DNA from 3 places in the Priestia sp. MDV22-iso46 genome. Region 2 is predicted to be linked to each of the others. Evidence: riboswitches for the same ligand, from Rfam matches in the RefSeq annotation. Region 2 holds a riboswitch; each other region holds the start of a gene.
What was found. A riboswitch is a leader RNA that binds a small molecule or an ion and turns the genes downstream of it on or off. The one in region 2 is predicted to bind S-adenosylmethionine.
Positions count from the first base shown of each region.

Region 1: linked by a shared signal. The riboswitch ahead of metK (methionine adenosyltransferase) and the one ahead of AC4NPH_RS09045 (hypothetical protein) in region 2 are both predicted to bind S-adenosylmethionine.
Region 3: linked by a shared signal. The riboswitch ahead of metE (5-methyltetrahydropteroyltriglutamate--homocysteine S-methyltransferase) and the one ahead of AC4NPH_RS09045 (hypothetical protein) in region 2 are both predicted to bind S-adenosylmethionine.

Region 1 is NZ_JBZVWT010000006.1:32,303-42,078, reverse strand. It holds gene AC4NPH_RS23690 (gamma carbonic anhydrase) at 1-82, shown strand, start outside; gene AC4NPH_RS23685 (phosphatase PAP2 family protein) at 274-798, shown strand; gene AC4NPH_RS23680 (glycosyltransferase family 4 protein) at 817-1,962, shown strand; gene metK (methionine adenosyltransferase) at 1,994-3,196, opposite strand; SAM riboswitch class I at 3,329-3,446, opposite strand; gene pckA (phosphoenolpyruvate carboxykinase (ATP)) at 3,821-5,410, shown strand; gene AC4NPH_RS23665 (DUF2584 domain-containing protein) at 5,445-5,687, opposite strand; gene AC4NPH_RS23660 (alpha/beta hydrolase family protein) at 5,742-6,524, opposite strand; gene AC4NPH_RS23655 (ABC transporter substrate-binding protein) at 6,697-7,695, shown strand; gene AC4NPH_RS23650 (ABC transporter ATP-binding protein) at 7,697-8,467, shown strand; gene AC4NPH_RS23645 (ABC transporter permease) at 8,454-9,260, shown strand; gene ytkD (RNA deprotection pyrophosphohydrolase) at 9,307-9,776, opposite strand, start outside.
Region 2 is NZ_JBZVWT010000001.1:1,756,545-1,766,320, reverse strand. It holds gene AC4NPH_RS09065 (M48 family metallopeptidase) at 1-358, opposite strand, end outside; gene AC4NPH_RS09060 (hypothetical protein) at 660-854, shown strand; gene AC4NPH_RS09055 (GNAT family N-acetyltransferase) at 1,058-1,564, shown strand; gene AC4NPH_RS09050 (M20 peptidase aminoacylase family protein) at 1,612-2,766, shown strand; SAM riboswitch class I at 2,830-2,931, shown strand; gene AC4NPH_RS09045 (hypothetical protein) at 2,999-3,241, shown strand; gene AC4NPH_RS09040 (M20/M25/M40 family metallo-hydrolase) at 3,711-5,324, shown strand; gene AC4NPH_RS09035 (VOC family protein) at 5,343-6,140, opposite strand; gene AC4NPH_RS09030 (CotG/ExsB N-terminal domain-containing protein) at 6,288-6,623, opposite strand; gene AC4NPH_RS09025 (GNAT family N-acetyltransferase) at 6,737-7,183, shown strand; gene AC4NPH_RS09020 (hypothetical protein) at 7,111-7,434, opposite strand; gene AC4NPH_RS09015 (MFS transporter) at 7,458-8,627, opposite strand; gene AC4NPH_RS09010 (hypothetical protein) at 8,802-8,996, shown strand; gene AC4NPH_RS09005 (NCS2 family permease) at 9,028-9,776, opposite strand, start outside.
Region 3 is NZ_JBZVWT010000003.1:154,805-164,580, reverse strand. It holds gene AC4NPH_RS18050 (transglutaminase-like domain-containing protein) at 1-411, opposite strand, end outside; gene AC4NPH_RS18045 (LysE family translocator) at 549-1,181, shown strand; gene AC4NPH_RS18040 (hypothetical protein) at 1,348-1,488, shown strand; gene AC4NPH_RS18035 (DUF5301 domain-containing protein) at 1,588-2,001, opposite strand; gene AC4NPH_RS18030 (hypothetical protein) at 2,033-2,197, opposite strand; gene AC4NPH_RS18025 (helix-turn-helix transcriptional regulator) at 2,359-2,559, opposite strand; gene AC4NPH_RS18020 (hypothetical protein) at 2,747-2,881, opposite strand; gene AC4NPH_RS18015 (GNAT family N-acetyltransferase) at 3,064-3,564, opposite strand; gene AC4NPH_RS18010 (acetate uptake transporter) at 3,709-4,326, opposite strand; gene metE (5-methyltetrahydropteroyltriglutamate--homocysteine S-methyltransferase) at 4,469-6,763, opposite strand; cobalamin riboswitch at 6,914-7,102, opposite strand; SAM riboswitch class I at 7,182-7,292, opposite strand; gene AC4NPH_RS18000 (hypothetical protein) at 7,373-7,624, opposite strand; gene AC4NPH_RS17995 (metallophosphoesterase family protein) at 7,924-8,664, opposite strand; gene AC4NPH_RS17990 (hypothetical protein) at 8,661-8,798, opposite strand; gene AC4NPH_RS17985 (sugar porter family MFS transporter) at 9,371-9,776, opposite strand, start outside.

The sequences.
Region 1 (9,776 bases), on a different contig from region 2:
AGATATGCAGCGCATTCGTACAGAATATGTAGAAAAAGGGCAGTATTATAAGTCTATTAAGAAATCTGATTCTTCATTATAAAGGAAACGTTCCCTCAGAAAGTCACACTGAGGGAATTTTTTTAGTATCTCCACAAACTCTCCAATCATGTTCTATTCTCTCCACAATTGTAAAGAAATTTCCATATTAATTTACATCGTTTTAGTACTGCCTCCACAATTAAAGATTAAACTGAATAATAAAGACGTATTTATTGAAAAGGGAGCGACTCTATGAAAGCCAAGTTAATTCAGTATGTATACGATGCCGAATGCCGATTATTCAAAAGCGTAAACCAACATTTTGATCGAAAGCACTTAAATAGATTTTTACGTTTACTAACTCACGCCGGAGGAGCCACTTTTACCATTGTGATAGCGTGCTTGCTGCTATTTCTGTATCCTTCATCCGTCGCTTACGCTTGTGCGTTTTCTCTAGCCGTTAGTCATATTCCAGTCGCCATTGCTAAAAAACTATATCCGAGAAAACGACCTTATATTCAATTAAAACATACAAAAGTGTTAGAAAATCCATTAAAAGATCATTCATTTCCATCTGGGCATACAACAGCTATTTTTTCGTTGGTTACCCCTCTTATGATTGTTTATCCAGCCTTCGCTGCTGTTCTTTTGCCTCTTGCAGTAATGGTAGGAATTTCAAGAATTTATCTTGGCCTGCACTATCCGACGGATGTCATGGTAGGTCTGATACTGGGCATCTTTTCGGGTGCTGTTTCACTGAACATATTTTTAACTTAATTGATAGGAGGAGTACTAATGAGAATTGCTTTATTTACGGATACATTTGCTCCAGAAGTTAACGGAGCTGCTAAAACACTTTATCAATTTACTCAGTACGTCAAATCAAAGCAAATTCCCATCCAGGTATTTGCTCCTGAATTTGCTCATGATCAGTCATTTTCAACGTATGTTCACCGTTCGCCCAGCATGCCGTTTTTCCTTTATCCAAACAGCCGCTTTTCATTGCCAAACGTTCTAAAAATTAAAAAGCAGCTGCAGGCATTCAATCCTTCTATTATTCATTTGGCCACTCCTTTTACAATGGGGCTTTGCGGCTCCTATTACGGGAAAAGATTAGGTGTTCCTCTTGTCGGCTCTTATCATACCAATTTTGATGATTATTTATCTCACTATGAACTTGAAAAAATGCGTGTACCACTGCAAAAATATATGAAATGGTTTTATAAACCTGTACAAAAAATATTCGCTCCCTCTGAAGTGACCAAACAGCAGCTAGAAGAACAAGGGTTTCACAACGTAGATATTTGGTCGCGAGGAGTAAATCATAAATTATTTCATCCCCACTATGACCGCTTTGATATTCGTATTAAATATAATATAAAAAAACCCTACATCTTAACGTATGTAGGAAGATTAGCTAAAGAAAAGAACGCTGATTTTTTAATAAAAATCGCACGATCTCTACCTGATCATATCCGCCATCAAATTCACTGGGTTATTGTGGGAGACGGCCCTTTAAAAGAACAAATGCAGCAGCAAGCATCTGAGCATATGACATTTACAGGCTTCCTTGAAGGTAAGCAACTTGCTCATATCTATTCATCATCTGATTTGTTTGTTTTTCCTTCAGAAACAGAAACCTTCGGAAATGTTGTACTGGAATCTCTTGCTTCTGGAACTCCTGTAGTGGCAGCAAATGCAGGAGGAGTTAAACAGATGGTTCAGCACGGGCGAAACGGCTACCTTTGCAAACCTCACTCCTTAGAAGAATTCAGTTCGGCTATTACAGATTTACTCGATGATTTGCATCAGCGTCTTCACTTTGGCCATGCAGCGAGACAATACGCTCTTACTCAATCATGGGACGCCATTTTTCAGCATTTGCTTTCAGAATATGAAAGTGTCGTAGAAAAATCTGCTGCAGGTATTCAATGGGCATAAAAAAATCTCCGTTTTCACGGAGATTTTTTTATTATTTAGCTAAAGCTTGAGTTTTTAATGCTTCCGCTTTGTCTGTGAACTCCCAAGGAAGCTCCACATCCGTACGACCAAAGTGGCCGTAAGCTGCTGTTTGCTTATAAATTGGGCGACGTAAATCAAGCATTTTAATGATGCCTGCTGGACGTAGGTCAAAGTTTTTGCGTACTACGTCTACTAGTACTTCTTCAGAAACTTTTCCTGTACCGAATGTATCAATTGAAATAGATACTGGTTGTGCAACACCAATTGCATATGCTAGTTGTACTTCACATTTATCAGCAAGATCAGCTGCTACAATGTTTTTCGCAACATAACGAGCTGCATAAGCTGCTGAACGGTCTACTTTTGTTGCGTCCTTACCAGAGAATGCACCGCCGCCGTGACGAGCATATCCGCCGTAAGTATCAACGATAATTTTACGACCAGTTAAACCAGCATCTCCTTGAGGACCGCCGATTACGAAACGTCCTGTTGGGTTAATGAAATACTTTGTATTTTCATCAATTAACTCGTTTGGAACAACTGGATTAATAACATATTCTTTTAAGTTACGTTGAATTTGCTCTAACGTTACTTCTGGGTGATGCTGGGTTGAAATAACAATTGTATCGATGCGAACAGGTTTGTTGTTTTCATCATATTCAACTGTTACTTGTGTTTTACCATCCGGGCGAAGGTAAGGAAGAATTTCTTCTTTACGTACTTCTGTTAGACGGCGAGCAAGTTTATGAGCTAATGAAATTGGAAGAGGCATTAATTCTTTTGTTTCGTTACATGCATAACCAAACATTAACCCTTGGTCTCCAGCTCCGATTGCTTCGATTTCTTCATCTGACATTTGACCTTCACGTGCTTCTAACGCTTGGTCTACACCAGCAGCGATATCAGCTGACTGCTCGTCGATAGATGTTAATACTGCACAAGTTTCAGCATCAAATCCGTATTTTGCACGAGTATAGCCAATTCCTTTAATTGTTTCACGAACTGTTTTAGGAATATCCACGTAAGTAGAAGTTGTAATTTCACCACTTACTAAAACTAAACCAGTTGTTACGCTTGTTTCACAAGCAACACGAGCATTTGGATCCTTTGCTAGGATAGCATCAAGAATTGAGTCAGAAATTTGGTCACAAATTTTATCGGGATGTCCCTCTGTAACAGATTCTGACGTGAACAGACGACGTTGTGTTGACATCAGTTTTCCTCCTTATAAATACGATACATTGTGATACGGTACTCATTCCCTTATTTTCACTACACGTTAAAAAATATAAAAAAACCTTTCCTTGTATCGAGGAAAGGTATCAAATTCTACATAAGCCTTTCACTCTTATCGATCAAGGTTGTGCCCTTGCATCAGGTTAGCACCTTATCGTCTACACAAAAAAATGACGATGGTTGCTGGGTTTCATAGGGCCTGTCCCTCCACCAGCTCGGGATAAGAGAGTATCCGTTCAAGGACATATAATACATGAAAAAGCGCTTCACTGTCAACAACATTCAAATGGAAATCATCTCTTTATGTTTGAATGTGTTTTAATGTAACATACTCAAATTCCGAAATAGTACATCTTATTAAGAATCATCACTAAGTTTAGTTAATAAGACAGATCAAAATGAGGCTTTCACTTAAAATAGCTTCACTTTTTTTGCTCCTATCACATATACATGTGTCTAAAATAGGTATAACGTACATTTTTTTATAATACACAAACATTTTTAGTTAAATAGTATAGAATAATTAAATAAATGTGTTATACTAATTATAAATTTCAAACATTAATGAATAAATAATAGCTAAAAAAGGAAGGTAGTGCACATGAGTACTGTTGATATGTCTATCGAATTAAATGGTTTGCTTCAATTAAAAACAACAAAACACCAATTATCTGTTCCACAACTTGTTGAAAAAATTCTAGCTCGACGCGAAGGAACGCTGACTTCTACAGGTGCTGTGTCAGTCGAAACCGGAAAATATACAGGTCGCTCTCCTTTAGATAAATTTATTGTAAGCGATGCTGTGTCTTCAAAAGCGGTTGAATGGGGACCTGTCAATCAGCCAATTTCTGCTCAGCGATTCGATGCGCTATACAAAAAAGTCTTAACCCACTTAAAGAAGCAGGATGAACTTTTTGTTTTTAATGGATATGCTGGAGCTGATAAAAAGTATCAGTTACCAATTCAAGTAGTTAATGAATTTGCATGGCATAACCTATTCGCTCAGCAGTTATTCATTCGCCCTTCAGCCGAACAAAAAACAAATGATGATGTGAAGCCGTTTACAATTGTAGCAGCTCCAACGTTCAAAGCTGATCCTGAAACAGACGGGACGAATTCTGAAACCTTCATTATTCTTTCGTTAGAGCGACGCATCGTGCTAATTGGAGGAACTGAATACGCTGGTGAAATGAAAAAATCTATTTTCTCAGTGATGAACTTCTTGCTTCCTCAAAACAATATTCTATCCATGCACTGTTCTGCTAACGTAGGAGAAGAAGGTGACGTTGCATTATTCTTTGGTTTATCTGGAACGGGTAAAACAACGCTTTCTGCTGATGCAAACCGTCGTTTAATCGGAGATGACGAGCACGGTTGGTCAAGCTCTGGTGTATTTAATATTGAAGGAGGATGCTACGCGAAGTGCATTCAGCTTTCCGAAGAAAAAGAACCGCAAATTTTCAATGCAATTCGCTTCGGCGCCGTACTGGAAAATGTAGTGTTAAATCAAAATACGAAAGTAGCAGATTACAATGATAATAGTTTAACAGAGAATACTCGTGCCGCTTATTCAATTGACTCTATTGATAATACGGTATTGCCAAGCGTTGCTGGGCACCCTACAGCTATTGTCTTTTTAACTGCTGATGCCTTCGGCGTCTTGCCTCCAATCAGCAAGCTTACAAAAGAACAAGCAATGTACCATTTTCTGAGCGGATACACTAGTAAGTTAGCTGGAACAGAGCGCGGCGTAACATCGCCACAGGCTACTTTCTCTACATGCTTTGGTGAGCCTTTCTTACCCCTTGCTCCAACAACTTATGCAGAAATGCTAGGAAAGAAAATCGATGAACATAATGTAAATGTATACCTTGTAAATACTGGATGGACCGGCGGTGAATACGGCGTGGGCGAACGAATGAAGTTAAGTTACACTCGAGCTATGGTTCAAGCAGCCCTTGAAGGAGAACTAGCTAATACCGAAACAGTAACAGATGCTATTTTTGGTTTATCGATTCCAACTCATGTTCCGGGAGTTCCTGATGAAGTGCTTCAGCCTTCTAAAGCATGGAACGATGCGACAGCTTATAACCAAAAGGCAACTGAGCTTGCTGCTAAATTCAAAGCTAATTTCAAGCGTTTTAATGATGTAGCATCTGACATTTCAACATTAGGCGGACCTAGAGTCTAATAAAAAACCGATCGTCTATAAGACGATCGGTTTTTTAGTTAGTCGAATGTAATTTTGTCAGTTCATATGTGACAATGGTTTTTTCCTGCTCCATTTCTACCTTACGCACAACAGCAGTTCCAATACATTCTCCATTTTTCGTTTTGTGAATGTTTAATGGAATATCTAACGGATACAAGCGATATCCTTTTTTCTCAATTTGAAAAATGTTATCCGTTACACGCTTTTCGTTGCCTTTTGTCACAATCATTGTATTTAATTCTAGCGGCATCCCCATTTTTTCTCACTCCTCACTGTTATTCTACTTGTTTTCTCTATCGTAGCATATCTTTTATTGCGCTTTCATCCACTTCGTTAACTTCTTCACCGTTTCTCGGTTTTCTTTTGGTGGAAAAGCATGTGGAAAGTTTTCGAAGTACCAGCTGGTAACTTTTTTATTGGACTTCTTTAGTTTAGATTCGAGCTGATAGGAATGATCAATCGACACGTTTTTATCTTCTAAACCATGAATAAGCAAGACCGGCGGCTCGACGAGATGAGCACGATGCAAAGGTGTCCTCCATTCGTATCTTTCAGGATATTTAGAAGGCGTTCCTCCAATCACCCGCTTCATCATTCTTCTTAAATCTTCTCTTTCTTCATATGTCAGCACCATATCCGTGACGCCTCCCCATAACACAAGAGAACGGCTGTCGTTTTTTTCAATGGCTGTGAGTAAAGCCATCACTCCCCCTCTTGAAAACCCAAAAATATGAATGCGGTCATGGTAGACGTTAGGGAGCTGTTTCAGTAAATCGTAAGCAGCAAAAGCATCGTAACGATCATCTCCCGCAAAATCTTCGTTTCCTTCGCCTCCTTGATTTCCCCTATAGAACGGAGCCATCACAATAAAACCTTGAGAAGCAAATTGAATGAGTCGAGCAGGACGAACCGTTCCTACGTTCTTAATACCTCCCCTTAAGTATAAAAAGCCGTCATACATTCCTTTTTCTTTTGGCTCTGCGAGCATTCCTTTAATCTTAAGCCCTTGACATGCATATGTAATCACCCACAGCGCCACGCGAGGGTTTGATGATGGGAAACGCTGTTTATGAAGAATTGTTCCATCTTTCATTTTTTTCCTCCATTCTTTATATAACTAGCCTGCTTTCTCCCGCTAAGGTGTACTTTCAATTGTTGACTAATACTTCTTTGATTTTACACATAGTTATATAGGCACTCACCTTCTTCCACTTCTTTACATACATTATCATAAAATATTTTATTATTTTAAGGAGGTTTGCTTTATGAAACCAATCAAATGGCTTTTTTCTTTGCTTGCTATTATGATTTTACTCATTCCACTAATTAGCTGCAGCAAAACAACATCTGTACAAACGGTTCGTGTTGGCGAAGTAACTCGCTCTATCTTTTATGCTCCCCAGTACGTCGCTATTTCAAAAGGCTTTTTTGAAGAAGAAGGACTAAAGGTAGATTTAAAAACAACGTGGGGCGGAGATAAGACAATGACGTCACTTTTATCTGACGGCATCGACGTCGCTCTAGTCGGCTCGGAAACTTCAATCTACGTATATGCACAGGGGTCTAGTGATCCCATCATCAACTTTGCACAACTAACCCAAACCGACGGAACATTTCTAGTAGCGCGTAAAAAAGTCAATCACTTCTCATGGGATCAGCTTAAAGGCAAAACGTTTCTTGGTCAACGCAAAGGCGGCATGCCGCAAATGGTAGGGGAATATGTGTTGAAACAGCATAATATTGATCCTAAAAAAGATGTAAAACTCGTTCAAAACATTGATTTTGCTAACGTTGCGAATGCTTTTGCTTCTGGCACTGGAGATTACGTTCAATTATTTGAGCCAACGGCTAGTATTTTAGAGCAACAAGGAAAAGGACATATCGTTGCTTCCTTCGGAAAAGAATCAGGAACAGTTCCTTATACAACATTTATGGCCAAAGAAAGCTATTTAAAAGATAACCCTGAAGCAGCGGCTAAATTTACTCGAGCTATTTACAAAGCACAAAAATGGGTGAATACACATAACACAGATGAAATTGCTGAAGTGGTTGCACCGTATTTTGAAGATACACCTAAAGAAACGCTGAAAACTGTTATTGACCGCTATAAATCCCAAAAATCCTTTGCAACTAACCCTTTATTAGATCAAAAAGAGTGGGATCATTTACAAAAAATCATGGACGAATCTGGAGAACTTCCAAGACACATCGATCACAGCAAGCTAGTCAACACAAAATTCGCAAAAGATGCAATGAGTGAGTAATATGACAAAACTTCACATTCAAGATGTTCAGCATATGTATCTTACGACAAAGTCTGCTACCACTGCACTTGAACATATTAATTTGTCTATTGAAGAAGGAGAATTTGTTTCCTTTCTCGGCCCAAGCGGATGTGGAAAAACGACGCTTCTATCGATTATTGCCGGCTTGATTGAACCATCGTCCGGCTCTGTCACAATAGACGGTGAAAATATCGGAACATCAGTCCCAAACATCGGTTATATGCTTCAACAAGATTATTTGTTTCCGTGGAAAACCATTAAAGAAAATATTTTACTTGGTCTTGAAATTCGCGGCCAGCTAACAGATGAAACAGAGAAGAAAGCTTTGTTACTTCTAAAAGAAATCGGTTTACAAGGCGTAGATAGCCTATATCCGCACCAGTTATCCGGAGGCATGAGACAACGCGTCGCTTTAGTTCGAACACTTGCTATTGACCCCGCTATTTTACTCTTAGACGAACCTTTTTCAGCACTCGATTTTCAAACAAAACTCAAGCTTGAAGAACTTGTCTCCAAAACGCTGATGACCTATCAAAAAACGGCCGTTTTGGTCACGCACGATATCGGCGAAGCCATTGCTATGAGCAGCCGAATCTTTTTATTCTCAGCCAAGCCGGGGAAAATCGCAAAAATATTTACGGTTCCTTCTATTTTACGAACCCTTTCTCCGTTTGAAGCACGCCAGCACCCTGTCTATAACGATTTATTTATGGACATATGGAAGGAGCTTGATCAACTTGAAACCCACTAGCTCCCTAAATACTCTTCACGAAAGCTACCTTCGCAAGGTTCGCGGCGAAAAACGATTAGTACTGAGCGTACAGATGGTCATTTTCTTAGCCTTTTTTAGCTTCTGGGAACTAGCTTCTCGTTTAAAGTTGATTGATCCTTTAATTTTCAGTTCCCCTACTAAAGTATGGCATTTATTTTTAATTAAACTTGCCGACGGCTCGCTAGCAGAACATATTGGTTTTACATTATTTGAAACGGTTCTTGGCTTCATTCTAGGCACATTGCTAGGTATTTTACTTGCAACGGCCCTTTGGTATTCAACTAGGCTTGCAAACATATTAGACCCTTACCTCGTTATTTTAAACGCCATGCCCAAAGTAGCGCTGGGCCCTATTTTAATAGTAGCGATCGGTCCAGGATTTTTCTCAATTTTAACGATGGGAGCGATTATATCCGTTATTATTACATCCATCGTCGTTTACACAGCCTTTAAAGAAGTTGATCCAAACTATATTAAATTACTAAAAAGCTTCGGTGCAACGAAAACCCGCTGTTTTAAAGAAGCAATTCTGCCAGCTTCCATGCCTGCCATTATTTCCACATTTAAAGTAAATGTCGGCTTATCTTGGGTAGGCGTCATCGTAGGAGAATTTTTAGTTTCTTCAAAAGGGCTTGGATATATGATTATTTATGGTTTCCAAGTTTTCAACTTTACTCTTGTTCTTCTCAGCTTATTATTAATTGCCATTTTCGCTACGATTATGTACCAAGGCGTTGCTTATTTAGAAAAGAAATTGATCCGACGCTCATAAAAAATCCCCCCGTACAAACGGGGGGATTTTTATTAATACGATGCTTTTACAAAAATGTTCGCTTTACATATTTCATTACATATTGTAAAACATTATCTTTCATGATGAAGCTGTATGCATCATCTTGTTGAATACCCGAAGGTAGTTCATCAATCATTACTGGACCATCTGTTTCCATGTAGTCTTCTTTTTTAATTACATTTCCAATAGTAGCAAAATAAATGTTTTTAATAATAGTCTTTCCTTTACTTACTACTTTGTACTGACCAATATAAGTTAAAGAAGAGACTTCTCCGCCTGTTTCTTCAAATACTTCTCGAACCGCTGCTTCTTCTGGTACTTCATTGCCTTCTAGTTTTCCTCCGGGAAATTCTAAACCTCGTTTTGAGTGATTCGTTAGCAACCATTGATTTTCATACCTGCATACGACCCAAACATGACGTGGAGTTTTCGAGAATGGATTTTTTTCAAATGATAAAAATACTTGATTATGATATGCATCCTTAAATGTGTACA
Region 2 (9,776 bases):
CGATGTTTAAGCGGTATTGACGTCCTAGGTAAGGGAATTTGTCTCCCTCTTCAAAAGAACCAGTTTTAGCTGCAGAAGCTGCTGCTTTAGGAGCCTCTTTTTTAGCTGTTTCTTTTTTTACTGCTTCTTTCTTTGGAGCAGCTGGCTTTTCCTCAGCTGGCTGTGAACCGTTTAGTTGTTTTAAAATCCATGTTGCTTTGCGTGCGATGATTGAACGCACATTGTTTTCATTAAGACCTCTTGGGATAATAACTTTTACCCCTTCTTTGTCACAAATTTGCACCGTGATATCGGTTCTATTTGGAACGACTTCAATTTTGTAGTCAATTGTTTGATTGCCTGTTTGATACGTATACATAAAATTTTTCGTACTCCTTTCTACAAATCTTCATTTTATAAGCAAAGGTAGAGTTTGGTCAAATGAAAGAATAATCAGACAGTTATCAACTGCTGTTGCAGCGCCTTGCAGAATGATATGTATTCCAATATTTAGTGGAAAAGCGCCAATAATAATTGCTTCAATTCTTCTTTAGTTTTTACAAAAACATATAAAAATATGCCGATACTACTAATATAGATTAGACATTCTATTTCTTTAGATGGTATAGGGAATGAAAAATAAAAAAAGCGTTTCAAAGTTTACATGTGAAATGCTATATATGATGGTCATAACACTTACTGTAATTGAAGTGACAAATTATTATCTTATTATGAAACAAGAGCAAGCAGCCTCGATTATGCTAGTGATTACATTTCTGTTTGCTTTTCTTACAACTACCGTGTTCTATTTTATCATACGTCGCTCTATAATTGCGGTTGAAAATTTAACGAAAGTAATGAAAGGGGTTTCGTAAGGGGATTTATTGATATTTGTTCAGTATAAGAAACTGTAAGTATTGGTTTTTATGATAGCTTTCATAGAAAGAGATAATGAAAATTGACACGTTATAAAAGCCGTTGTATAGTGAGTACGCAAGGCGGCAGTCTGTCTTTTTTAATTCTTAGTAAACTTATAAGTTAAATAAAATATTTAAACACTGCATAAGGAGACGAAGAGATGAAGAATGAATTCCGTTTGGCAACAAATGACGACGCAGATAACTTATTGAACTTAACTCTACAAGCATATAAGCCTATTCGAGAGCGAGGCATTCCTTTCTTAGCAGCTACTGCTGATCTTGCCCTTGTTAAGAAAAATATTTCTCAAAACCTTTGCTATGTATATGAAGAAGATAAAAGAATCGCTGCAACTGTATCTATACGAATGCCTTGGGGAGAACATCCAGGTCCGTTTGCTGTTCCGCATCTTTGGTGGTTTGCAGTGGACCCGTCGTTTGCCAGGAAAGGCGTTGGTTCTAAGCTGCTGCATCTAGTAGAGGAAGAGGTAATAAAAAATACGTTTAAATCACCAGGTGTGTCTTTAGGAACAGCAAAAGAACATCCTTGGTTAGTTGAGATGTATGAACGAAAAGGATATGTTCAAGCTAAAGAAAAGCACCTTGCAGAAGGTTATACGACCGTATTTCTTTATAAAAAATTCAATGAGGTACACTATTTGTCGTAAAAGATAGAGAAGTGATCCAAATTAAGAAATGTGAAAGAGTGATAAATATGACCGATCAATTACTACTAAACGAGCTAATAGACATACGCCGTGAGCTGCACCGGTTTCCAGAACTTTCAATGAAAGAATATGAAACAACTAAACGTATTAAAAAGTGGTTAAAACACTATGATATTTCTATAGCGGATGAATTCCAATTAGACGTAGGAGCAGTAGCAGAAATTGTGGGAGGAAAGCCGGGACCTATTATCGCTATTCGAGCTGATATTGATGCGCTGCCAATTGAAGAAAAAACCAATCTGCCATTTGCTTCTGAAGTGAACGGTGTTATGCACGCATGCGGCCATGATTTTCATACGGCTTCTATAATCGGAGCAGCTATCCTTCTTAAAGAGCGTCAGCAGGAGCTTTGCGGTACGGTTCGATTTATCTTTCAGCCAGCCGAAGAAACGGCTTCTGGGGCAAAAATGCTAGTTGAAAAAGGTGTGCTCGAAGGAGTGGAAGCGATATTTGGGATGCATAACAAACCGGATCTTCCTGTAGGGACCATTGGTATCAAACCGGGACCTTTAATGGCAAGTGTTGATCGTTTTGAAATTGACGTCAAAGGAGTAGGAGGTCACGCAGGTATCCCTGAAAAAACAATAGACCCAATTGCTGCTGCTGGTCAAATTGTTACTAGTTTACAAACCATTGTCAGCCGTAATCTCAGCCCCTTTCAAAATGTTGTTGTCAGCATAACTCAAATCCATGGAGGGAGCTCGTGGAACGTCATTCCTGACAAAGTAACGCTTGAAGGAACTGTGCGTACCTTTCAAGAAGAAGCGAGAGAAAAAATACCGGCTCTTATGAAACGAACTGCTGAAGGGATTGGCGCAGCTTTCGGGGCTTCAGTAGACGTTAAATGGTATCCATATCTTCCTGTAGTAAACAATGATGATACGCTGGAAAAACTAGTTACTAAAGCGGCAGAGGATCTTAGTTATCAAGTCGTAGAAGCTGAACAATCGCCTGGAGGAGAAGATTTTGCCGTATATCAGCAGCATGTACCAGGATTTTTTGTATGGATGGGTACAGCTGGAGAATATGAATGGCACCATCCTTCTTTTTCATTAAATGAAGAGGCATTACTTGTAGCAGCTTCTTATTTTGCTAATCTAAGCTTTCATTTTTTGAATTCATTCCATTACCGAAAAAATTAAAATATTTTTATTTTTCTATTTACGGGGATGGAATTGTTTGATAAAATAAATTTTAAATTAAAAAAGTTATCACGAGTGGACGAGAGATCTGGCTCTTTGACTCCACAGCAACCTACGAATGTAAGGTGCTCCTACCAGCAAAGCATGTGCTTTGGGTGATAAAACGGGTGAAAAACTCATTTTGCATCAAAGCAAAATGAGTTTTTTTATTTTTCTAAAAGGAGAGGGTTTTATGAGTCATACAGCAGTTGCAGCACATACAGGAGAGAAAGCATTAAAGGAAGCAGTGAAATTATTAGGAAAGCATTATCAAGTAGCTTATCGGGAATTAGAAACATTTTATGAAATTGTGGTCGAAAACCATGTTCGTACATATGCTGTAGGCATAGATATTAAAGATGTACAAAAAGCAAATGAACTAGAAATTTATTCATCATGCTGTTCCAAGCTTGAGCGAGTAGGCTGTCTTTTATAGAAGAAGTCTGCTCGCGCCTCTATTTTTTAAGTGTTTTTAAATAGAAAGCATGGTTTTTGACAAGCAAAGAATCTGGTGGGTATAATCAATACTCACCAGGTTTTAAAATTAATCATAAATTGTCGAAATTTTTACACAAATTAAAGGTTACATTCGAAATGAATTGTGGTATGTTATAAAACAAGAATATTTTATGAAAGGAGCATTGAAATGGAAATGTCTCTTGAACACGGAAACGATGCAGGAAGCGAACAGCTTATTGATCGTATCCTAGACTTTTTAGAAGATGACGAAAAGTAAAAAAAGAGTGTGCGGTGCTATCCCTAGCCGCGCACTCTTTTTTTATCATGTGCGTAAAGGCAGCGCCATACTATGATACATAGGGATAGAATGAAAGAGTCTCTGTCAAAGGGATTGACGAATGGTTTTGTTTGATAGAAAATTTAGAAAAAGGAAAGAGATGAAGGGTATGTCGAACAAAACATCTTTGTATCAAACAAAAGAACAGTTAAAAAAACTTGTAAGCGAATTGGTTTCTATACCTAGCGTGACAGGAACGATGGCAGAAGTGGAAATGGCTGAATCGATAGCGTCTTATTTATTGAAGCTGCCTTACTTTCAAAAAAACGAGCAAGTCGAGCTTCATTCAACAGGAGACGGGCGATCGATTGTCACAGCTTTTGTTCAAGGGAAAAATACGAATAAAACAGTTGTACTAGTAAGTCATTACGATGTAGTGGATGTACAAGATTATGGACAGTGGAAAAAGGATGCTTTTCACGCTGATACATTAACGAGTACTTTTTATAACCATATGGAACAAGTTCCGGCGCACGTACAAAAGGATATGATAAAAGGAGACTGGCTTTTTGGCAGAGGAACGATGGACATGAAAGCAGGCATTGCCCTGCATATCAGTATGGTTGAACGAGCATGCAACGGAGAGTTTGACGGAAACATCCTGCTGCTGTCGGTGCCGGATGAAGAAGTAAATTCGCTTGGGATGAGAAAAGCAGTGCCTGTTCTTTTAGAACTTGCCCGCAAACATCAGCTGGATTTTTCTCTCATGCTAAATGCAGAACCAGTGTTCAGCCGCTATCCTGGAGATCAAACGAACTATGTGTACTCAGGATCGATTGGGAAGATCATGCCAAGCTTTTTGTGTTATGGAAAAGAAACTCATGTAGGGGAACCGCTAGCTGGTTTAAATGCTAATTTACTAGCTTCTTATTTAACAAAAGAAATAGAATTAAACGTTGATTTTTGCGAAAAAGTAAGAGAAGAAACGAGTCCACCTCCTACGGTGCTGATACAAAAAGATTTAAAAGAAGAGTATTCAGTTCAAGTTCCGCACTCTGCCGTTGTATTATTTAATTTATTTATGTTAAACCGCTCTCTTAAAGAAGTAACAGATCTGCTGTTGAAATCGGCTGACAAAGCGGCTTTGAATGTGAAAAAACACTATAATAAAGCCGCTAGGCAGTATGCTGCGGGAATGGAGGGTTCATCTCTTGACGTGAACGTATGGACGTATGAAGAACTTTATACTCATGCAGTCAAACAGCACGGTCAAAAATATGTGCAAGAAATGGAAGCAGCACTTTTGGCACAAGAGGATGATGATAGAAATAAAACCATTAAATTAGTAAACTCTTTAGCTGGTTTATGTAAAGAAGCAGCTCCGATGATGGTCTTATTTTTTACGCCGCCTCTTTATCCGGCCGTTTGTTCACATGATGATCCGTTTGTACAAGAGATTTTGTCAAACGTACAGGCAATTGCCAAAGAGCAATTCCAAGTGGAGCTAGTTGAACAAAGTTATTTTGGCGGAATTTCGGATTTAAGCTATGCCAGCCTGCAGCATCCGCTTCATACATTTAACACGTTGGTAGCAAATATGCCGCTATGGAATAAAGGGTATTATATCCCGCTAGAAGAGCTAGAGGAGCTGAAGGTGCCGGTGCTGAACATTGGACCGCTGGGAAGAGATGCGCATCAATGGACCGAAAGATTAGACGTTCAGTATTCCTTTGGAATTTTGCCTCATTTCATTTATCAAGCTATAAAGGAAGCACATAAATAAACATCCGTCCGCGGATGTTTATTTGTTGAATTTAAAAGAAGCTCCTTGTACGGTAATTTGTTGCGGTGTTAGAGCGTGATCTAATTCAACCAAAAATGGACGCTCTCCAACTTTTTTTAATGTATCATGGACAACACCTTGTGTTCCGCTGCAAAAAATAAGGTTTCCTCCATTGACATATAGTTTTTGACAACGTGCATCAAGTAAAGAGTCTTTGTAGCTTTGGGCAGACTGAATGTCAAGCAGTTTCGTCCACTTGCTGATGGATTCTTCGAGGTTATGTACAGCACAGTAAATATTTTTTAGCTGCAGCTGACCAGCTTGGTGAGAAGAAAGAGCCGCTAGCTTTGGCTTGCGTTTTTCTTCTGTTTCACCCCATTCAATAAAAAAAGGAAGAGGCAGGGAATCGTGGTCAGCTTCAATAAAACACATTTTCCATTGAAGTCTTTCTCCATCATTGGTTTGACGAGAACCCGCTACAGGACCTTTTACAGTGACATTCTTGCTTTCCAGCTCTTTTATTAGCAAATCCATATCATCTGTACGAAATGCAAATCGACCAAAATGACCAACCGGTGTATGTTCGTTAACAAGCTGCTGAATAAGGTCATTATCTGTAACAGTTTGAGCTAACGCGATATCTCTAAGTCCAAGCCATTCAATATAGCTGAGGTTAAAATAAGCCAACGTGTTAAAAGTGCCCCATTTTTCATGGATGCCGCCTTTAACGACATTTATTCCGTATTCGTTTAGTTCTTTCTGAGCTTTAATAGGATCAGGTGAAAAATGAACAAGATGATCAAAAGATAAGTGCATGGATAGGCCTCCTTTTAAGAGAGATTCTTTCCCATTATTATACGTTGTTTTCTTTTTTTAGAAGAGTAAAACGAATGATTATATAAAATAAAAATCTTAAAAAAAGCAAGCCGCGTATGTTTTAAACTCGACTTGCTTTAGATTTATTTAGCGACGACAGCTATGCCCTTTAAAGCAGCAGCCAAATGATTTATTAAACCATGGATATGAGCAGCAAGGTGAACCGCAGCGACAGCGGCGACGGCTAGAACGACGAGTAGAACGACGAGTAGAACGACGAGTAGAACGGCGAGTAGAACGGCGGGTAGAACGGCGAGTAGAACGACGAGTAGAACGGCGAGTAGTGCGGCGAGTAGTGCGGCGAGTAGAACGACGACGAGAGCGTCTGTGACGAGCAGTTGGCTCTTGGTACATAAATGTTTCAAGCTCAGTAGAAGCAATCGCTTCTGTTGCTTCTCTAATTCTTTCAGCATTGATATGCATATAAACACCTCCTGGCTAATTCGGTACATAATACAATATGTACAAGGAAGGCGTTTGGATATAGTGAAAACATGGAATTTGTCTAAATTTGTGAAAGAAATGGAGTGGTTTTCATGCTTCAAATCCTCGAACATCAAAGAGTGGATATCGCTCTTCAAATAGTAGCTGTGCAAGTAGAAGCTTATCAAGAAGAAGCAAGGCTCATTGGTTTTTCAGATATTCCTCAGCTTACAGAAAGCAAAGAAGATATTATGAAAAGCAAGGAAGTGTTTATCGGAGAAATGATTGAAGGTAAGCTAGCAGGAGTGCTGTCGTTTGAAAAAGAAAATGAGCGATTAACGATTTGCCGCCTCGTTGTGCGTCCTCGGGACTTTCGAAAGGGAATCGGAAGCCGTCTTTTAACACATGTACTTCAAAGATATTCTGAATGTGAATGTATCGTGTCTACAGCCGAAAAAAATACACCTGCGATTAAGCTATACGAAGCTCATCGGTTTTCAATTATAAAACGTACTGCAGCTGCTGATAATCTTGTGTTAGTAACGATGAAAAGAGATTGAGACATCGCTAAATTAATCCAAAGACCAACAAATGAGCTACATGCGCTAGTAGGAATCGGCTGCTGATTTCCGTGCAAGACTTCGCTTTCCTCGGGCGGCCGCTGAGCCTCCTCGTCGCTTCCGCTTATCCCGCAGGAGTCTCCGCCTTGCTCTCCAATCAACACAGCTAGTATACTCATAACAATAAAAAAATCCGAACGCGTTGGATTCTCCATCAAGAATCTCGATTCATCGTTCGGATCTTCTTTCAACTAAAATAATGTTTTCCCAGCCTCTACGATGAGAGTGTTTGCTCAGAATAATCTAGAGCTGTATGGCGCTGAATCAGCAGTAAAGCAGCTAAAGTGACAATTGCTCCGATAATAAAAGGCAGCGTCATATTGAGTTTAAAGGCAAATGCACCAAGCAGAGGGCCAAAAATACGCCCTAAGCTATCCATTGAGGCAGTTAGCCCCGAAGCAGAGCCATATCCTACTTTGGTTCTCATCGTAATTAATGAGAGGACACAAGGACGAATAAGGGCATTTCCTGCTGTAAATATGCACAAAAATAAGGTAGCATTAACGGCACTAGAAGATAACAAAATAGACGTAAATCCTATTGCTGAAACCAATAAGCCAATGGCCATCAGCTTTTTTTCATTTCCTTTTTTAAATCGCTGCAGCACACCGCCTTGAATCAGCGCTTGAGTTAAACCGCTCGCCATAAACATCCATCCGATTGTGGTAGGAGTAGCATTAATTTTCGCTATTTGAAAAAATTGAAAAGTAGCTTCTAAACCAGCGAGCGTAAAAGTCGCTAAAAATGAAAGAACATATAAATACTTCATAGCTCCTTGAAAATCTGACGTGAAGTCATGCCATCTCGATGTCTGTACTTTGGCAGCAGATTCTTTTCGTAAAGATTCTTTTAACGTAAAGAATGAGAACGCTGTCATAATCAGTGACAAGATACCAGAGATAACGAAGGGAACAAACAAGCCGAAAGATGAAAGGACGCCGCCTAATGCCGGTCCAAAAATAAAGCCTAAGCCAATCGACATTCCTAACAGTCCCATTGCTTTCGTGCGGTTTTCTTCATCTGTACTATCAGAAGTATATGCAAAAGCACAAGGAATAACAGCTCCTGCGAACAAACCTCCGATGATGCGCGACGTATACATTAAAGTCAGAGAGTTTTCTGCCACCGAAAAAAGAAAAAAGCTTGCGCTGAAGCCGAGTAAGCCCCAAAGTAATATGGGACGCCGGCCTTTTATATCGGAAAGCTTCCCCCAAAAAGGTGCAGTAATAAAAGATGCGATCGAATAGCTAGCCATTAGTATTCCTAAATTGACCGTGCTTGCACCCGTGGCACGAATAACTTCAGGTACGATGGGGATGATCACTCCAAAGCCGACAAATACCATAAAAATAACAAACATTAACGTTCCAAGCTGTTTGTTCATATGCAATTAAGCCCCTTTCTCTGTAGAACATGCCGTGAGTTTAGTATACCAAATACAAAGAAGTTTTTTACGTATATTTGGTAAAAAGCGTTTTATTTACAAATGGATAACTATGTTAATATTTACCTGTTGTGCTGAGGATGATACAATTAAAAGAATAAGGACGTGAAGCGATTGCCAATATGGATTGTATTTGCTGGGATCATAGGCGGTCTTTTAGGGTTTGGGGCGCTAGTGGATTATATAGCTAAAAAGAGAAGTATCGAGTTAGATCCAGAAGAAGGAATAAAGAATGCTTCTGATGCAGAACAAATCTATGTGGAAAATTATCTTTATCAAACAAAAGAAAATAACAATCACTTTCAATAAAAAAAGCTTGGAGACGAATCTCCAAGCTTTTTTAATGCGGTAAAAAGATGAGCTGATAGAGAAATAAAACAGCAAAGACATACACAAGCGGATGGACTTGTTTGCCTTTTCCTTTTACCAGCTTCATTAACGGATAAGAAATGAAACCAAGCGCAATTCCTGTGGCAATACTTGATGTAAGAGGCATCGCTAGAACAACTAAAAAGGCAGGGAACGCTTCATCAAAGTCATTCCAATTAATTTTAGCTACAGCGCCCATCATCAAGCTTCCGACAATAATTAATGCAGGTGAAGTAATAGCTGCTACGCCAGAAACCGAGCTTACAACCGGACTAAAGAACGCTGCAACAATAAATAAAATGGCTACCGTCACACCCGTTAGACCTGTACGTCCGCCTGCTGCTACACCAGATGAAGATTCAACGTAAGCCGTTGTTGGGCTTGTACCAAATAAAGCTCCAATCGTTGTACCAAATGAGTCAGCAAGCAATGCTTGACGTACGCGAGGCATCTTATTACCTTTCATAAGACCGGCCTGTTGAGCTACTCCTACCATTGTACCTGTTGTATCAAAAATTGTAACAAGTAAGAAAGAAAAAACAACTGTGTACAAATCATGATGAATAACATCTCCAAAAGCAGCAAAAGGATTTGAAATCATTAAGCCGTCTGGAAGGTGAGGAGAAGCAAACAAACCTTTATCAAATGAAAGCTGTCCTCTAAAGAAAGCAATTAATCCCGTAATAATCATACCGAAGAATAAAGCGCCGTTTACATTTA
Region 3 (9,776 bases), on a different contig from region 2:
TAATCGAATCCACCTCTTTTCGATTTCGATATAGACAGCATTTAACGCATGAATACAGTAGCCTGTGTCTATTGTATCTCCAAGTATCAGTCTTTGATAACAAAAGCCTGTTGGAATCCCTTCTGCACGCAGCAAAGCGGCTAATAGATTACACTTGCTGTAACAAATTCCTTCCTTTTCTTTTAAAGCCTCTGAAGCGGTTTTCGTGATGATTCTGCTTTGAATATCCCAGGAATGAGATACTTCATCTCTCACAAACTCATATGCTTTTTTTATGTACTCTAGGGAAGAATGAGGCAAGCCGCTTTTGAGTTCACGTACCTTTTGTTGAATCAAAGGATGTGTAAAGTTCACCTCTAGAAGTTCTTGCGTATAGTCTTCTTTTTCCAACGATTCACAAATTAATTTCATTTACTTTTTCCTCCTCTTATATTTACCGTATGTTTTTTATACATAATATTGAATTTTATTACATATTTTTATATAATGAAAGACCACTTAAACGGAAAATAATAGTAGATACAAGATTGAAAGAGGTTTTGTTTTTGGTGACGTTATTTTTAACAAATGTACTGCTCGGTCTTTCGATTGCCCTTCCCGTTGGTACGGTGACAATTGAAATGACAAAACAAGGTTTAAAAAACGGTTTTCTTCACGGATGGGTTGTGGGACTTGGGGGCATGACGGTTGATTTATTATTAATTGTGCTTCTTTACTCTGGACTGGCTTCTTTTTTATCGGCTCCTTTTATACAGCTTATGATGTGGCTTATAGGAGCGCTTTTTTTACTTTATATTGGCTATGACAGCATTAGACATGCCGACCATGATATAACGTCTCCTGGAGAGCACGTAAAAAAGTCGTTTGCATCTTCCTATATGAACGGGATCTTTGTTGCGATTTCTCCTAGCAATCTCATTTTTTGGCTCAGCGTGTTTGGAACGGTGCTGACTAATTCGCTTCAATCCTCTCATTCTTTTCATTTCCTGCTGATTGCTGCCGGAATATTAACAGGGATTTTAATTCATGACCTAGGCTTAATGACGATTGTCTCTGGAACTAGAAAAGTGCTGAATCAGCTTTATATTAAATGGGTTTCTATTGCGGCAGGATGTGTCTTAATTGGTTTTTCATGCTATTTTCTTTATCGTTTCATTGGGAATCTGCGCATGTACTTTTAATGTTTCTACATATTTTATGACTTGCTATATCCCCTCTTTATCTAGTATAGAGAGGGAATTTTTATAATCTATCAGGGACTATCAGACAAAAAGTTCACAATTCCGTCACATTTCTATTGATTTTTTTCTCTTTTTATACGAAAATATAAAAAAGGGAGGAAATATCATGAAAATCAAAAAAGCACTTCGCATCTTTATTGGATCAAACGTTCTTGTATTATTAACATTCGGCCTTCTTCCAGCACTATTGGTTAACCCTGATATTGACCTAATTCAATCATTTATTAATTATATAGGCAAGGATTAATTTCGCTTTAAATAGTCATAATTTTCAATCTATTATTTTAATAAAAAAAGACAGCGCAGGCTGTCTTTTTTAGTAGGCTTGAGAAAACTTATTTCACGTTTATTTAGTTGAAAACAGCTTTTTAACATCTACTTTTTGATCTTTAACAATCGTATATGTCGCCTGTTTTTTATCTTCAAAGCTAAACGCTTTTATGTAGTCATTATCGTAAATCGTTAAGCCGTACGCATCTTTTCCGTTTTCGACGATTTTTACCCAGTAAGCTTGGTCAAACTTTGGGTCGAGCTCCTTGCTTTTTTTTACTTCTACTTTTGCCAAAGAATGTACGATTTGCTTTATCTCTTTTTTATCATCTACTACACGTTTTCCTTCGTCCGTATCTATTTCAATACGCGTAACGTTTGCTTCATCTACTTTTATGACGTCTTTTAACTGATAGGCTTTCCCGGTATATGTAAAATAAAATACGACGATAAATAAAAGTGCAGCTATAATAATCGTTCTTTTTTTCAAAAGGAACCTCCTTTTCTACATCACGCTGCATTCACATGATACACCTTTTTATTCCTCCTGTTCCGCAGCCCTTTAGTACAATGCTGCTTCCTACAAGTAAACTATACGTTAATCCCGGAACAGGAAGTACTAACGTTACCATCAACAGTAACATGCCCGTACTTGTAAGAGCTACTCCGGCAGCTCGATTTTTCATTCATTTCACCACCGTTGCTCTGTAAATCTCTTTTTATAAAGTGATAGAAGTAATATTGATCTACTATTTACTTATGTGCTTTTAGCTTATAGTACAGAAATGTCAAAACTTCTACTAGTAAGATCGCTACTTCACATTACCTTCTCTTTTTAACTAACTCATCATGATTTATGAAATAAAAACAGCTCATCTACTGTTGCTCCCAGCTCTGCAGCCAGTTGAAAAGCAAGGGTCAAGCTTGGATCATACTTATTGTTTTCAATTGCATTAATCGTTTGTCTCGATACGCCGCATACTTTTGCCAATTCATCTTGAGACATTCGTTTGCTTTTACGCAGTTCTTTAATTCGATTTTCCACCATTCATCACTCATCTCTAAAATGTAAAAAACTTTTTACATCCATATCTTATATTATCTTCCTTGTTACTGTCAAATATATTTGACAAATCAATGTCTCTTACCTACCTAAAAAAGAGATTTAAATATAACGAGATTAATCCAATCTAAAGACGAAAAAATGGGAGAAATGATTGAGTATGAATCGCTTGTTACACCGCTCTTGATTTCCGTGCAAGGCTTCGCTTTCCGCGGGCGGCCGCTGAGCCTCCTCGTCGCTTTCGCTCCTGCGGGGTCTCATCTGTGCCGCTTTTCCCGCAGGAGTCTTCGCCTTGCCCTCCAATCAACCGCTAGAAGCAACGAAATAGATTAAACACATGTTCACCCTCTCAATAAAAAAAGCCGTACTTATTCATGTAAATACCATCTTTACTTTTACATATTTACAATAACTACACAGAAATTAATATAAAAAAGCACAAACTCCTTAAAAGAAGCTTGTGCTTTTTTATATTTCATTGTCTGTTTGTTAAAGCTCCTTACTCATATTAAACCACTGCACGCCTGCATGCTGAGACTCCGCTACTCCTTGATTCACATATCCGTTTTTTTCGTAAAACGGAATCAATTCTTCTTTACATGTTAAGGTAACCGTTAAGCGCTGTTTGTTCCGCGCTTGTTTTTCAAATTCTCTTAACAGCATACTGGCAATTCCTTTGTGATGATGCTTGGGATTTACAACGATACCCAAAATACTTTGATGACCGCCTGTCTCAGGGTTCGAAATCGTTTTTTCAAACAAATCATCCGTAATAAACGGAGCTGAAATGACGGGACCGTTCACATATCCGATTATTTCTTCATTTTCTTGGGCGATGATAAACGTATCAGGAATGGTGCTGATCCGCGTGATGAATGCGTCTTTTGAGGCAGCTTCTTCAGGTGTAAAGCCTTTGTTTTCTAAAGTAATTAATTGGTTTAAATCTTTTTCATCCACTTGTCTTATAATCATTGAAACGTTTCCTTTCATTATGTATTTCTCTTTTTTCTCTAAAAGCTTCTCTTACATATAACTATCTCTTTCTACTATATATAAAAATGCCCAAACAAAAAAGGATTGACCTCTGCATCATACAGAATTCAATCCTACTTCGCTTTTTAATTAACGTCTTGATTATTTAATAAATGCACCAAACGGCTTGCCCACCGGAAGCACAACTCGACCGTAGTGAGTATTTAATACAGCCGCTGCAGATCCATAGAATGAAAACAGAGCAATTAATAGCTCTGAAACTGCTGCTAGTAAGTGCGTGTACTCATATGCCACACCAAATGTACTTAGCGATAATCCAATGAATAAGAAATCGATTAACACAAAAATAATAAATAATACTTTATGAGTGCCCATTGCTCCAACTGTCATAAAAACGCTGAAAATCAAGTAGCCGACAAAAGCAAATGCGAGCTGCTTCGGATCCGCTTCTTTTGCGAGCGCTTCCCCAAATGCTCCAAGCTGAATAAGCCATGTCATAGCTACACCTAGCCAAAATAACCCGAAGGCACCAAAAGCAGTTGCGCCGAAGGTATTATTATGTTTGAAATCTTGCATAGACGCGATTAACTGCCCTATCCCGCCTAAAAAAATCGCCCATGGCAATACCAATGAAACACCATCGGTTACCCCAAGCTTTTGAAACGATGCAACAAGTGTCACCATGGCAAGTCCGAATAGACCTAGCGCTGATGGATCCGCTGTTACAATTTTAACGTGCTGCGTGCTGTTGTTACTCATGTTGTACCTCCCTGATTTTAAAAACACCTTTAAAAAGATACAAAAATGTAGGGGAAGTGTCAATGGATATTTTTGGCCTTTTAAAATCCCATAAGAACAAGCAGTGTAGCGGTTACACTGCTTGTTCTTTAATTTCTTATCATTAAACGTTTTGTAATAAATTTTGTCTGGTTTGTTTTGCGGACTCAACCATGACTTTTAAAGCTTCAACCGTCTCGCTGATTCCTCTTGTTTTAAGGCCGCAGTCGGGATTAATCCAAAATAATGCAGGATCAAGTACCTGCAGAGCGCGGTCAATGTTTCGCTGAAGCTCTTCAAGCTTCGGTACGCGCGGACTGTGGATATCATACACGCCAAGTCCGATTCCTTGATTGTACGTATGTTTTTCAAACGCATAAATTAATTCACCGTGGCTTTTAGACGTTTCAATGGAAATCACGTCGGCATCAAGCGCTTTGATGGCATCAATAATCTCTTCGAATTCTGAATAGCACATATGCGTGTGAATTTGCGTCTCGTTTTGCACCGATACCGTGGCTAGTTTAAATGCATACACCGCAGCGTTCAAGTAGCTGTCCCAGTTTTCTCGTTTTAACGGCAATCCTTCACGCAGTGCCGGTTCATCTACTTGAATCATTGAAATGCCCTGACTTTCAAGTGCTTCTACTTCTTTTCTAAGAGCAAGCGCAATTTGATTTGCCACGTCGTAGCGCGGGATATCATCACGCACAAACGACCAATTTAAAATCGTAATCGGACCCGTCAGCATTCCTTTAACCGGCTTATTTGTTAGAGACTGTGCGTAGACCGTTTCTTTGATCGTCATCGCCTGCTCATACGATACATCTCCGTAAATAAGCGGCGGCTTCACGCAGCGAGAACCGTAAGATTGCACCCAGCCAAACTTCGTAAACTGAAAGCCTCCTAATTTCTCACCGAAGTATTCGACCATGTCCGTACGCTCAAACTCTCCGTGCACAAGGACATCTAAGCCGATGTCTTCTTGAATTTCAATCCATTTTTTTATTTCCTCGTTAATGTACGCTTCATATGCTTCATCGCTTAACTCGCCTTTACGCCATTTTAAACGCTCTTTTCGCACTTCTTTTGTTTGCGGAAAGCTTCCAATCGTTGTCGTTGGAAGAAGCGGCAGTTGAAACGCTTCTTGCTGAACGCGTTGACGTACGTCAAACGGCGCTTGTCGCGCTGCTTTATAGCTGTGCAGCTGCTTCAGCTCTTTTTGCACGTCTTGATGATTTCGAAAAGATGAACCATTTAATGCTTGAATCGCCTGTTTGCTTACGTTTATTTCTTCTTCTATCGACTCTTTTCCTTGCTGCACTGCTTTTGTTAAAAGCGTGATTTCCTTTAGCTTTTCATCTGCAAAAGAGAGCGCATTTTTCAATACTGGATCAATGGTTTCTTCATTTTTCACCGTGACAGGAACATGTAATAAACTTGATGAAGGCTGCAGAATCAAACGGTCTTTTGATACGGCTTCTTCAATTTCACTAAGCGTTAAAAGCTGTTCGTCCAAGTTTTCACGCCAAATGTTGCGTCCGTCAATCACTCCCGCAGCCAGCACTTTATCAGTTGGAAAACCATATTTATTAAGCGCAGTGAGATTTTCGCCTCGGTCATGCACAAAGTCTAAACCGATTCCTTCAACAGGAAGAGACACAACTTCTTTGTAGTGATCAACGCTGTCAAAATACGTTTGCAAAATGACTTTTACATTCGGTGCCGCTTCCTTCAAAGTTTGATAGACTTCTGTGTAAAGCGCCAGGTCTTCTTTTGATAGCGTTGTAGATAAAATTGGCTCATCTATCTGTACCCACTCTACTCCTTCTGCCTGCAGCTCCGCTAAGATAGTTGCATAAAGCGGAACAAACTGTTCAACTACTTCTTTAAACTCACTTTCTTTATATCCTTTTGACAGCTTCACAAATGTTACTGGACCTAAAATCACGGGCTTGCCTTCAATATTCAGCTTTTCTTTTGCTTCTTTGTAAAACTGAAGCGGGCGATTCTCTACAAGTGCCGGCGTACATTCCTCAAGCTCCGGTACGATGTAGTGATAATTTGTGTTAAACCATTTTGTCATCGTAGAAGCTACCGCACCTTTTGTTCCTCTCGCGATGTCAAAATACGTTTCAAGCGATACTGGTCCTCCGTTATACTCAAAGCGCTTTGGCACTAGACCGAACATAACAGCTGTATCTAACACGTGATCGTATAAGCTAAAATCGCCGACTGGAATCAATTCAATTCCTGCGTCACGCTGTTTTTTTAGATGCGCTAGACGAAGAGCTTTAATTTCTTGAAGAAAGATACCTTTCTCTAGCTTTCCTGCCCAAAACTGCTCAAGCGCTTTTTTCCATTCTCGTTTTTCACCAATTCTTGGATAACCTAAGTTCGAACTTTTTACACTGCTCATTTTTTCCACTCCCTGTATATTTTTTTATCGGTAAACTAAAAAATCTCTCTTTTCGAAATGAAAAGAGAGATAATACGCATACTTAACTAGAGTTGAGACAGCCTGTTTTTCTCAACACGTATTCCTCACTCCTCTCTATATCCCGTAGAGCTTAAGTGCATACAACAGGCAGGTCTCCTGACTTAGGTTCATCGCTTCCTATCCCTTCCCATTTCAACATGAAACAGTGGTTAATAAGTTGCTCCCCATTACAGTGGCGGGACCGCGCCGGCTTTTCACCGGTCTTCCCTTTTAAGCTGCGTACATTCGTTACACAGCACCTGATGCATTTTTATAAAATTGTCCATTCAAAACATATTCACATAAAATAAAAAGCCTCTCTATCACGAATAGAGAGGCATAGTATCTATGAAATCCTCTCTTATTTTTCAAAGCTGTACGCTTTGCAGGATGTAGCACCTTTTCAACAAGAATGTTAAATGGTTGCCGGGCTTCACAGGGCCAGTCCCTCCGCCTCTCTCAATAAGAGTTTTAATTGTTTATAATATTTTGAATGTAGAGTCATCTTAACACCTTAGATTTATGTTGTCAAAAGAAATTTCAAAAAAATTAGTTTTTAGGAGGCGCTGACGCTAATTTTTGCCTTAACAATTTGTAATCGTCTTTTCGGTGCGTTTCAATTAAATCTTTGGCTCCCTGGTGATATCCTGACGAATAAATATACTCTACCGCTGTTTCGATAAGCTTTCTTTTTTCTTCGGCACACTCCCGGTCCATTAAGGGGAACAGTCTACCTAAAAGGTCATTTAAATCTTCCTTGATAAAACGATCAAGTCCTTCTTGCATCTTTTCGTTTGCCATGATTGCTCCTCCATTTGCTGTGTATGTTCTAAGCCTCTATAAACAGGCATTTCACTGTAAATTTTAAGATAAAGTTAAGTCATTAAACAGTATATCAAGTGAATGTTTTTCTTCAATTACATATGTAATACAAATATATGACAAATATAGAGAATATATCATCATTCATTATCTATTATAACGTTTGACTGAGCCTTCTGCTACAAGGTTTCTGTAAACATTATGCATAATCTTCCAAAAGTCTGCCTGTGAATTACGGGCAGGCTTTTGGCTAAACATAGCTTTCTATTCTCTTGTTTTTACAAACAATTTCTTCGAGGTCGTCCAAAATCCTTCCAAAGAAGAGGTCCTAATATGTTGTACCTGCTTACAAAAAACTCCGTAAAATTATAATTATTTAAAATTAAAGGCTGCTCAAAATCAAGAGGAGCACCGGCGCCTCCTGACAATACAAAATCAGTGCCTCTTCCAAGCGTAAACGACCCGTTTCTATTTTTTCTAATAAACTGTTCGTCATATGCATGCACGTGGCTAACGAGAACTTTTTTCACGCGGTGTTCTTGAATTAAATCAAAAAATTCTTGACTTTGAGGAGTCGTTACAGGAAACCCTTCAAGATTTGACCACCGGCCAATATTTGGCTGCGCATGCATGGCTACAACGGTATTACGAGGAGCATCCTCTAGCTGCTGCTCTAAATAATTCAGCTCTCTATCTGTAAATCCATATATTTTATTCTTGGGACTGATGACATTATTTAATGCGATGCACCGAAAGTTGAAGACAGGAATATCAATGACCCAGTGTGCCTTTCCGATAGTGGCTCTGAAGTTTTCGAGATTGCTTTCATCAAGGTACAGTTCATCATGATTCCCTACGCATACAAACATAGGAATGTTTGATGCGATTTTTTCGACAACCTTAACAAAGTGCTCCAAATACTCTTTTTTCCCTGTATAGACGGTGTCTCCCCTATGAATAATAAACAGCGGGTTCAATTCCACCGCCTTTTTTAATACAAGCTCAAATTCACCGCTCATCGTGAAACAATTATCGTTTGGTCCGTCACCTCTGCTGTCGCCCATAAAAACAAAGTTAAATGGATCGGATTTAATTGTTTAATTCTTTGCTTTAATAACTTTTCAGAACGTTCATGAAGCGTCAAATTCATCAACTAGTTAATCCCCCTATTAATAAATAAATTTAGTTAAAAGTAAACAAGCTTACTTGTTTATATGAGAATTTGTTGACGAAGGTCACTACCTTCTTGTAAGCAGAACGCACATTTAGCTTTCGTTTTAGAAATTGCTAGTTATGAATATCTATTAAAGTCCACTCTATGATAAGCTAACCTATCTTTCCATTTTATTAGGCACTAATATGACAGTGTAAAAGCTGAAATCTCTATATCTACTAATAAGAAAGAGGCTGGGGACGAACAAAGGCCGACATGTGCTGAGCCGCTTGTTACCCCACAGTTGATTTCCGTGCAAGGCTTCACTTTCCGCGGGCGTCCGATGAGCCTCCTCGTCGCTTGTGCTCCTGCGGGGTCTCATCTGTTCCGCTTTTCCCGCAGGAGTCTTCGCCTTGCTCTCCAATCAACTGCTAGAAGAAACGAAACAGATGAAACCTGCGTTCACCATAAAAAAACGAACCACTAATCAAACACTTTGATTAGTGGTTCGTTTTTCACTTCAGCTAAAATACTTTTATCTCAGCACCTTACATTTAAAACATTTACGACAATCAAACATATTTATTACGCTCAACTGGACTTAAAGACTTCCTTGCAGAACGAGCTGCCATGTCCGTTTCAATTTGCTCTAGGCTGCGTCCTTTTGTTTCAACAACTACAAAGCGTATGAAGAATAATCCGAGAATACAAATGATCCCGAACGTTGAAAAGATCACGCCTAAACTAAACTGGTCAGCTAAAATTGGGAACACAAGCCCTACTGCAAGCGATCCTGTCCAGTTAAAAGCAGATGAAATCCCAGCACCGATTCCGCGTACAGAAAGCGGGAAAATTTCTCCTACAATGATCCACGTAAGCGGCGCCCAAGAAAACGCATAGCAAAGGATAAAGCAGCAAAGAGCAATTAACGTAACCCAGTTTACGACGACTTCATTAACGCCTAATGCTCCTAGAATA